4 regions of the Halobacillus naozhouensis genome follow, and region 2 is predicted to be linked to each of the others. Evidence: riboswitches for the same ligand, from Rfam matches in the RefSeq annotation. Region 2 holds a riboswitch; each other region holds the start of a gene.
The links. Region 2 has a riboswitch for S-adenosylmethionine ahead of ssuE (NADPH-dependent FMN reductase). Riboswitches for the same ligand answer to the same signal wherever they lie in the genome.

Region 1: it holds a riboswitch for S-adenosylmethionine, as region 2 does, so the genes downstream of both, P9989_RS01855 (PLP-dependent aspartate aminotransferase family protein) here and ssuE (NADPH-dependent FMN reductase) in region 2, are expected to answer to the same signal.
Region 3: it holds a riboswitch for S-adenosylmethionine, as region 2 does, so the genes downstream of both, P9989_RS03190 (phosphoadenylyl-sulfate reductase) here and ssuE (NADPH-dependent FMN reductase) in region 2, are expected to answer to the same signal.
Region 4: it holds a riboswitch for S-adenosylmethionine, as region 2 does, so the genes downstream of both, P9989_RS02695 (DUF2254 domain-containing protein) here and ssuE (NADPH-dependent FMN reductase) in region 2, are expected to answer to the same signal.

Annotation. Positions count from the first base shown of each region.
Region 1 is NZ_CP121671.1:324,651-326,854, reverse strand. Features, by position in the region: gene P9989_RS01855 (PLP-dependent aspartate aminotransferase family protein) at 1-708, opposite strand, end outside; SAM riboswitch class I at 840-949, opposite strand; gene P9989_RS01850 (trans-sulfuration enzyme family protein) at 1,024-2,169, opposite strand.
Region 2 is NZ_CP121671.1:967,503-969,706, forward strand. Features, by position in the region: gene P9989_RS04985 (C45 family autoproteolytic acyltransferase/hydrolase) at 1-785, shown strand, start outside; gene ssuE (NADPH-dependent FMN reductase) at 908-1,453, opposite strand; SAM riboswitch class I at 1,574-1,682, opposite strand; gene P9989_RS04995 (FadR/GntR family transcriptional regulator) at 1,927-2,204, shown strand, end outside.
Region 3 is NZ_CP121671.1:600,350-602,553, forward strand. Features, by position in the region: SAM riboswitch class I at 49-156, opposite strand; SAM riboswitch class I at 505-609, shown strand; gene P9989_RS03190 (phosphoadenylyl-sulfate reductase) at 794-1,528, shown strand; gene cysP (sulfate permease) at 1,525-2,204, shown strand, end outside.
Region 4 is NZ_CP121671.1:489,187-491,390, reverse strand. Features, by position in the region: gene P9989_RS02695 (DUF2254 domain-containing protein) at 1-1,263, opposite strand, end outside; SAM riboswitch class I at 1,551-1,666, opposite strand; gene P9989_RS02690 (glycoside hydrolase family 78 protein) at 1,788-2,204, opposite strand, start outside.

The sequences.
Region 1 (2,204 bases), 640 kb from region 2:
TTTGCCGTTCGCCCAATCAAATCTTCCCCCATCAACTACCACTCCACCGATGGCAGTTCCATGTCCTCCAATCCACTTCGTAGCCGAATGAACAACGATATCAGCTCCAAAGTCAATCGGTTTACAGGAATAAGGTGTAGCAAATGTGTTGTCAACAATAAGCGGCACGCCATGGTCATGGACGATCGCAGAAACTTTTTCGAAATCTAAAACATGCAAGCTTGGATTTCCAATGGTCTCGGCGAATACAGCCTTCGTTTTGTCTGTTAACGCTTTGCGGAAGTTCTCAGGATCCTCAGGGTCAACAAAATTAACTTTAATCCCATATCGCGGCAAAGTATTAGCGAATAAATTATAGGTGCCTCCATATAAATTCGAAGCTGCAACAATTTCATCACCTGAGCCAGCCAAGTTTAAGATGGATAGTGCAATCGCTGACATCCCTGAAGCTGTAGCTACCGAAGCAACCCCATTTTCAAGTAGCGCCATCCGTTTTTCAAAAACATCTACCGTCGGATTACCAATTCTTGAATAAATATTTCCTGGTTCATCAAGAGCAAATAAGCTCTGTGCATGATCTGTATCGTGGAATACATAAGAAGTTGTTTGGTAAATAGGAACGGCTCTTGATCCAGTCGTAGGGTCCGGAGATTGACCACCGTGCAGGGAAATTGTACTTAGATCGTAACTTTCAAATGAGTTTGTCATGTTTACATCCTCCTCAAATAATGGGTTGAATTTTAATGACAAGAGGGCTTCAGGAAGGCTCGGAACAGGACATTTTCTATACGAAAAAACCCCTCTTCGATAAGAAGAGGGGTTTGAATAAACGGGTCCTCCTCTTATCTCTCAGATTCGAAAATCTGTAGGATTTGGCACCTTTTCAAACCGATGTTTGAAGGTTGCCGGGCTTCACAGGGCCTATTCCCTCTGCCGCTCTTGATAAGAGTACTTACTATTTAATTTGGCTATGTTTATGAATTATAAAGTACAACAATTAGAAAAGTCAATCATTTTTGAATATTATTTTACAGAACCAGTAATCGATTCTTTAAATTGAGACACCATATCTGCTGGATCTTCTATCCCGATCGACAATCTCACAACGTAATCATTGACGCCGATCTTGTTCCTCTCCTCATCTGTCAGTGTTCGATGGGAAGTTTTGATGGGATACGAAACCGTTGTTTCCACTCCTCCAAGGGTTGGGGTTAATTGGATCCACCCTAAAGACCGAAAGAACTTTTCAATATCTATTTCCCTGCTAAGTTCGATCGTAACAATCGCTCCATGTCCATTTTCAGAGACATGCTCAGGGTAATAAACGCGTTCCACGAGTTCCTCCTGCTGTAGGGATTCAGCCACTTCCATTGCATTGGCTGACTGCTGTTTCATCCTCAGAGCTAGTGTCTTTGCCCCTCTTTGGGTCAGCCAGGCTTCATAAGGACTTAAATTTGCCCCAAGAGAAATCACTTTACGCTTCGCCTGCTCCATAATTTCCTTGCTGCCAGCTACTACCCCTGACGTAACATCACTATGGCCGCCAATGTATTTCGTAGCACTATGAACAACTATGTCGATTCCCTGCTTGCAAGGCTGAAGTAAATACGGCGTTGCAAATGTGTTATCGACCATTGTGAATAAGCCGTGTTTGCGGGCAATCTTTACAAGTCCCCCCAGGTCTTCTACTCTTAAAAATGGATTAGATACTGATTCAGTGTAGAGTAGTTTCGTATTTTCCTGAATAGCCTGCTCAACTGCCTTTTGATCAGCAAAAGATACGACTGTAACCTCAATACCAAAGCTGGTTAGCTCTTTAGTAATCAAGTTATAGGTTCCTCCATAAAGATCTTCAGCAGCTACAATATGATCCCCCGCCTGAACAACAGCAAGAATTCCAGCTAAAATGGCAGAGGTACCGGAAGATGCGGCAACGCCTGCCTCCGTTCCTTCGAGATTTGCCACTGCCTGTCCTAATTCTTCTGTGTTAGGATTGTTCTCTCGCGAATAAGAAAAAGCCGTCTCTCCTTCATAGTAACTTTCTAAATGATCCAGGTCTTTAAAAGTAAACGAAGAGGTTTGATAGATCGGTGTTGATTTACTATGTACAGCGCTCTCTTGCTCTATTTTATTATGCACAACACGCGTTTCAAAAGATGAATGACTCATAAGTTCGCTCCTTTTTTCCATGAATGCATTAAAGT
Region 2 (2,204 bases):
GCTCTGGCTGCTCCATTATGACAGGGGACGGGTATATGATCCGAAACTATGATTATATGCCAAAAACCTACGAAGGCCGCTATAGTTTCTTTCAACCGACAGACACAGGCTATGCTATTGCTGGTCCCACTCAGCGCATTACCGGACGAATGGATGGGATGAATGAAAAAGGACTGACGCTCGGTTACAATTTCATGCACCGAAAAAAGCCCGGAGATGGATTTATCTGCTGTGCGATTGGCAGGCTCGTGCTAGAATCTTGTGCGACGGTCGAGGAAGCTGTAGCCATGCTTCAGGAAATTCCCCATCGTCATTCGTTCAGCTACACTGTTTTTGGCAAAAGTGATCAAACCTATGTTATTGAAGCTTCTCCTCGGGGAGTGGAGGTTCGTCAAGCCAACGTCTGTACGAATCATTTTGAAATCCTGACAAAAGAAAATCGTAACCATCTTGCCGATTCCATGAGGCGGATGGAATCGATAAATAGCCAGCGTGGTCAGCTTGCTGGGGCCTATGATGCATTTCGATTGATGAATGATACCGATAAAGGAGTCTTTTCGAAGCAATACAGGAATTGGGCGGGAACCATTCATACATCTGGTTATTTGCCAAAAGAAATGAAAACGTGGTTTGCGCTTGGAGGAGACACCGAGCCTGTTGAGCTTGACTTTGGCAAGTGGCTCAATGGGGAAGCCCTTGAATTGGATCGGATCCATGGGGAAGTGGATACGGATATTCCGTTTGTTCATATCGATGAGGGGGCGTATTGGACAGGAAGAAAATAACCAAGTCACTTTTAGTGAAAAGAAGGAAGCACGTTCACAGCCAGTGAACGTGTTTTTCCTTTTTTTAAAAAAAGTGATTACAGAGCCCTCCTTCACCTCGGCCGGAACTACAAGATCGTTGCTTATAATGTTAGGGGGACCTGCTTCTGAATAATTTGAAGAAAATAACCGAGCTGTTTCTGCAAGCGTTGGTCACAGTCCTCATCGGTAATTGGACGGGAAGGTTTAGACTTATCAATCTGATCATCCAGTAAATAAACACCTTTAAGATTTTGTCCCTTTAACGTAGCCAGCAAAGGTTTAAGCGCGTATTCAATGGCGAGTAAATGAGATTTACTGCCGCCGCTCATAATGGGAAGAACGGGCGTATCCTTTAAGACATCCTGTGGCAATAGATCGATGAGGGCTTTAAGGATTCCAGAGTAGGACGCTTTATATACGGGTGAAGCAACGATGACACCTTTTGCTTGTTGGATCGTTTCCGCAATTTCCCCAATTGCCTCACTATCGAAACGGGCATAAAATAAATCCTCAGGCGAAACACTACGAACTGAAATTTTCGTTGTAGATAACCCTTCCTCAACTACCAATTGATTTAAGTAATCTAAAACCTTTTCTGATCTAGACTGCTCCGAGGGGCTGCCTGACAATAATACGATTTCGCTCATATGACAACTTCCTTTCTATTAAATCATAATGTGCTGCTTTCATTCATAGGAAAATATCCATACACATATAAAAACCCTCTTTTCTTGTAATGAGAAAAGAGGGTTTAACGGTTCATTCCGCTCTTATCTCCCAAGAATTAAATCTTGCTGGACGGAGCACCTTCCTGACAGCAGTCAGAGGTTGCTGAAGCTTCGCAGGGCCAGATCCCTCAGCTTCTCTGGATAAGAATTTTTAATTTGAGTCTAATCGTAATATGAACTCACTGTTATTGTCAATGAATAATCAGAAAAAAGATTAAAATCAGAAACTTATGTGACTTATTACAGGTATCGTAAAAGGTTCTAAATAATCATTGAATTCTGAAAAGTCACCTAGTAAACTAAACTGGACCATCCACTTACCCTGTCCAATAATTTATGAAAGGGTCGAGAAAATGAACGGATCTCCCGTTAGAAAAAAACGTGTCTATCACATGATCGTAGAACAAATCAAAAATTGTATTAAAAGGGGGGAAGTTTTACCTGGGGAGAAAATGCCTTCAGAGAGAACGCTGGCTTCCAGATTGTCTGTATCGAGGACCTCTGTGAAAGAGGCATACAGTGTGCTGGAGTCGTCCGGTATCGTTGAAATCAGGCAAGGAAGTGGTGTTTATCTTTTAATAAATAACGTGGAAGATATTATGAATAAGCTCCAAGCCCTTATTCGTGGACAGTCGGCTAACATGATTGATCTTATGGAATTGCGACAGGC
Region 3 (2,204 bases), 370 kb from region 2:
TAAAAAAAGCCTTCTGTAAGAAGAAGACTTTAAGATACTTAATGCTTCTTCTTATCTTTCAAGTTTAAATAACTTGCTGGATTTAGCACCATACTGGTAATACCAGTGGTTGCTGAGGTTTCATCGGGCCAGTCCCTACACCTCTCTAGATAAGAAAACATATGTAATTTTTTGGTATTTATAATTGCTTACTTTACATCAAATGAACAATGGATTCAAGAGTAAACTTTATGTCTTTCTGTTGAATTCTTCTAGCCTAGTTTATGACTTCTGTAAATCATCTAGTACTCGATTTGAAATCTTGTTTCAGATGTTGCGACTTACATTACACGAAAAAAAACAAGGAATCAAGGGTAATTGTCAAAAGAATTTAAAAATTATTAAACCCGACTAAATCACTTTGAATAAAGGGTTTTAGGATTTAAATGGCAATAAATTTTACAAATTCTCTTTGACAGGATCGAATACTTGTTGTATATTTTCCAGTAACAAAATTAAATCAATTTCTTATCCAGAGGGGTGGAGGGACTTGGCCCGACGAAACCTCGGCAACAGACTAGTCATAGTACTGTGCTAACTCCAACAAGCTATTAGCTTGATAGATAAGAAGAGACGGATCCCGTTGTCTGAAATCCTCTTCTTATTGCTGTTTAAGAAGAGGATTTTTTTAATTTAATGATGATACTGCTGACTAGACAACTAGAGGTAGTGCTGCTTGTTAGAGTAGAGCAGTGCTGCCTTTTTTCTTTGCTTTTCACAAATACTAACTGTTTCTTTTGAGGAGGATTCAACGATGACTAATAACGTAGTAACCTATGACTCTGCTTTTGAAAATCCTTTCCCTGATCGCATCACAAAAGATCATAAACAAGAAGCATTCCAGGTTTTACAATGGGCCTATCGTTCTTATGATGATATTGTCTATGCCTGCAGTTTTGGTGCAGAAGGGATTGTATTAATCGACTTGATTTCTCAGGTGAAAAAGGATGCAGCCATTGTATTCCTGGATACGGATGTTCACTTTCAAGAGACTTATGATCTCATCAATGCAATTAAAGAAAGATTTCCAGATTTGCAGATTACGATGAAAAAACCGGACTTAACGTTGCAGGAACAAGCCAGTAAGCATGGCGATGAATTGTGGAATCGAAATCCTGATAAATGTTGTTATATTAGGAAGATTAAACCGCTTGAAGACGCTTTAAACGGAGCAACGGCTTGGATTTCCGGGTTAAGACGCGAGCAATCTCCAAGCAGAAGTGAAACAAACTTTGTGAACAAAGATGACCGTTTTCGCTCGATCAAAGTTTGTCCACTCATTCACTGGACCTGGGAGGACGTATGGGAGCATATTCGTACTCGTAACCTTCCATACAATGAACTTCATGATCGAGGATACGCCAGTATCGGCTGTATGCCTTGCACGTCCCCTTCAGAGGATCCTAATGATCGTTCAGGCAGATGGCAAGGATTTGCTAAAACAGAATGTGGTCTGCACACCGGATCTCCTAAGGACTCCCGTTCATGACCCTGATCATTATAGGGCTGGCCGTTTCTTGCTTTTTTGCATTTAATGTCGGGGCAAGTGGTTCAGCTGCAACGATGGGAATTGCTTATGGAGCTCAAGTTATCAAGAAGAAACGAACAGCTCTTCTCCTAAGCGGGGTGGGGGGATTGCTTGGTGCTTTGTGGGGCGGAGAGGTAGTGGAAACGATAGGAAAGGGGCTCATAGCATCAGAACTGCTGACTGTTCAGGCGGCTGTCATTATCTTGTCTGTAGCGGCCATTACATTATTTTTTACGAACATGATTGGCATTCCGCTCTCCACAAGTGAGGTAACAGTTGGAGCCATAGTCGGGGTAGGGATCTCTTTGCAGCAGCTTTACCTTGACACTCTGATTCACATTGTCACCTTCTGGGTAATTGTTCCTGTCGCTGCCTTTACCCTGACATTTTGTTTTGGATTAATCGGAAATTACTGGAGAAGGAAGCACAAGTCTTCAGCGAGTAGACAAATTTCCAAGTGGATTTCCATTTTGTTAATTATAACTGGTTTCATAGAGGCCTTTGCTGCTGGGATGAACAACGTAGCGAATGCAATTGGCCCTCTTGTCGGTGCGGGTGTTTTACCAAAAGAAATAGGACTGCTGGCAGGAGGGGTGTTTATTGCCCTTGGAAGTATTTTATTAGGAGGAAGAGTGCT
Region 4 (2,204 bases), 480 kb from region 2:
TTCATATTCGAATCCACTTGCCGTATATACGGCAAATTCCCAGACAGATTGGTCGTCTCGTTTACTCACTGCTCGTGCAATCGCATCAAGGACTTTAAGTAACTCAACGGTAATGACTACGTTATCCCTTGCATAATGCCGTATAGAGGCGAACCCGATATATAAATAATCTTCAAAATCGAGATTCTGTAAAATAAGACGGAGGTCATAATTTTTATCGGTTAAATAGGGAGTGAATTTTGCCTTCTGAGAAATGTTTATAAGTAAATCCCCAATCTCATAAATAGTATCAGTGGCTGTTTTGGGGTCATCATTACCCAAAGCCCGAATAGCGATTTCCACGAATTTATTGATACTGAACTCAATGTCCTGAATTTCTGTTTGGCCCTTTCCTATATGAAACATATTTTTATATTTAAATTCATCAATAGTTGTTTTTTCTTTCTTCTTCCAATAGGTTAACAAAGGTGTAGAGCCAAAGACGAAATTCCCAACTTTGTACTCTAGCCGAATAATGAGATCATCCTTACAAGCTTCCTCAATCAATGGAATAAAATCCATAGTTTGTAAATAGCCAGAAGAATCAATACTTATTTGGTGTCCCTGGTATTCCGGGATTTGGCCTTTTATTGTCGCTTCATCCTCTACCCTGTAAGGTTCGAGTTCATTAAGCAAGGAACTTTCAATAATTCCAATGGATTCCCTTTTCATATCACTCGTCATATTTGATACTTGAAGCCAGGTGACAATGTGATTAATAAAAAAAACAAATGTTCCTAAACATAAAGCTGTCAGAAATGTAGCTGTTACTGGAATCAAGGAATATTGGGAAGCTGTTTCCCCATTAAGAAATAATAGACAAAACAATACATATAGGAAGCTCCCGTTAAAAATCCCAAGCGTTCGCTGTGTCACATTCGTCATCATAAAATTCTTTAGTATCCTTGGAGAATATTGGCCGGCGAAGGTCGTTAGAGCTGTTAACACACCATAAAAGGTAAAGGAGTTTAATGATAAAAGTCCTCCTGTTAGAGTACTTAATATGGTTTTGGTCAATTGATAATTTGCACTTAGAATCGAAGGCATCATGTTGCCAAACTCCATCTTCAGATCTGCCCACACGGTTAAGACAAAAAGCAATAGTGATAACCCTGCATAAATAATGGGTGTAACCCAAAGGTTTGAGTAAACCCGGTGCCATTTCTCTCTTTTTGACATGTTTTTGTACTTCTTTTTATTTTGGAGTTTATTCCGATTCTTCATCTCGACACTCCTTTAAGGGCATGATATTCCCTCTATCCCCCTCTTTGTCGTGTTCTAATCTGTACAAGGGTGTTGTTGGCTGATCGAACGTCGTCTTTCCTGCTATAAAATCAAAAAAAACCCCGCGTGTTAGGGTTTATTGCCGGGGATGAACTCTATCTATGAGCTGTAATTAAAATGTTATGGTATCGACATTTTATATTTCTTATCCCCCTGTCTACACAAAAAAGCCCCCCTTCTCGAAAAATTAGAAGGGGGGCTTTCAAATTTAAATAGAAAACCGACTCTCCTCATCTTTCAAGTGCATACGCACCTGTTGGAGTTGGCACAGTTTCTAATGAACTACATTAGTCCCGCTGCCGAGGTTTCAAAGGGACAGTCCCTCCACCTCTCTAGATAAGAAGATAAGCTTATTTTTCTTAAAATTATGTGAACTATCTAGACATAGTCTTTTGTCAATTCATGTTTTTCTTACACCATGCCGCCCATGGTATATGATTTCTTTTCCTTCTATTTATACTGAATCAAAGAGAGCCTTCTAAAACGTTATACTCATATTGAAATTTATAGTTACCTGAACCGATGTGAACAATAACATTTTCTCCAGAAAACTGATATTCACCGATGGCCTCCAAAAAAAGCTTTTGATTTTTGACCGGTGAAGCTGCACCAGGCAAGGTAACAGTAGCAGTAGTATTTGCCGGAATAGAAACATTATAGGTGAATACTTCACCTTCGAATGTCCAGCTCGATCCAATCTCCCCATACATGGAATGATAGGTGGATCTTAACCATGTCAATTCCGCACCTGGTTTTGGAGCAAGATGAATATGTTTGTAACCAGGCTGCGTTTGATCAGTATCTATCCCAGCCAGAACTTTGTACATCCATTCACCGATCGAACCATAGGCATAGTGGTTGAAGGAATTCATATCATCGCT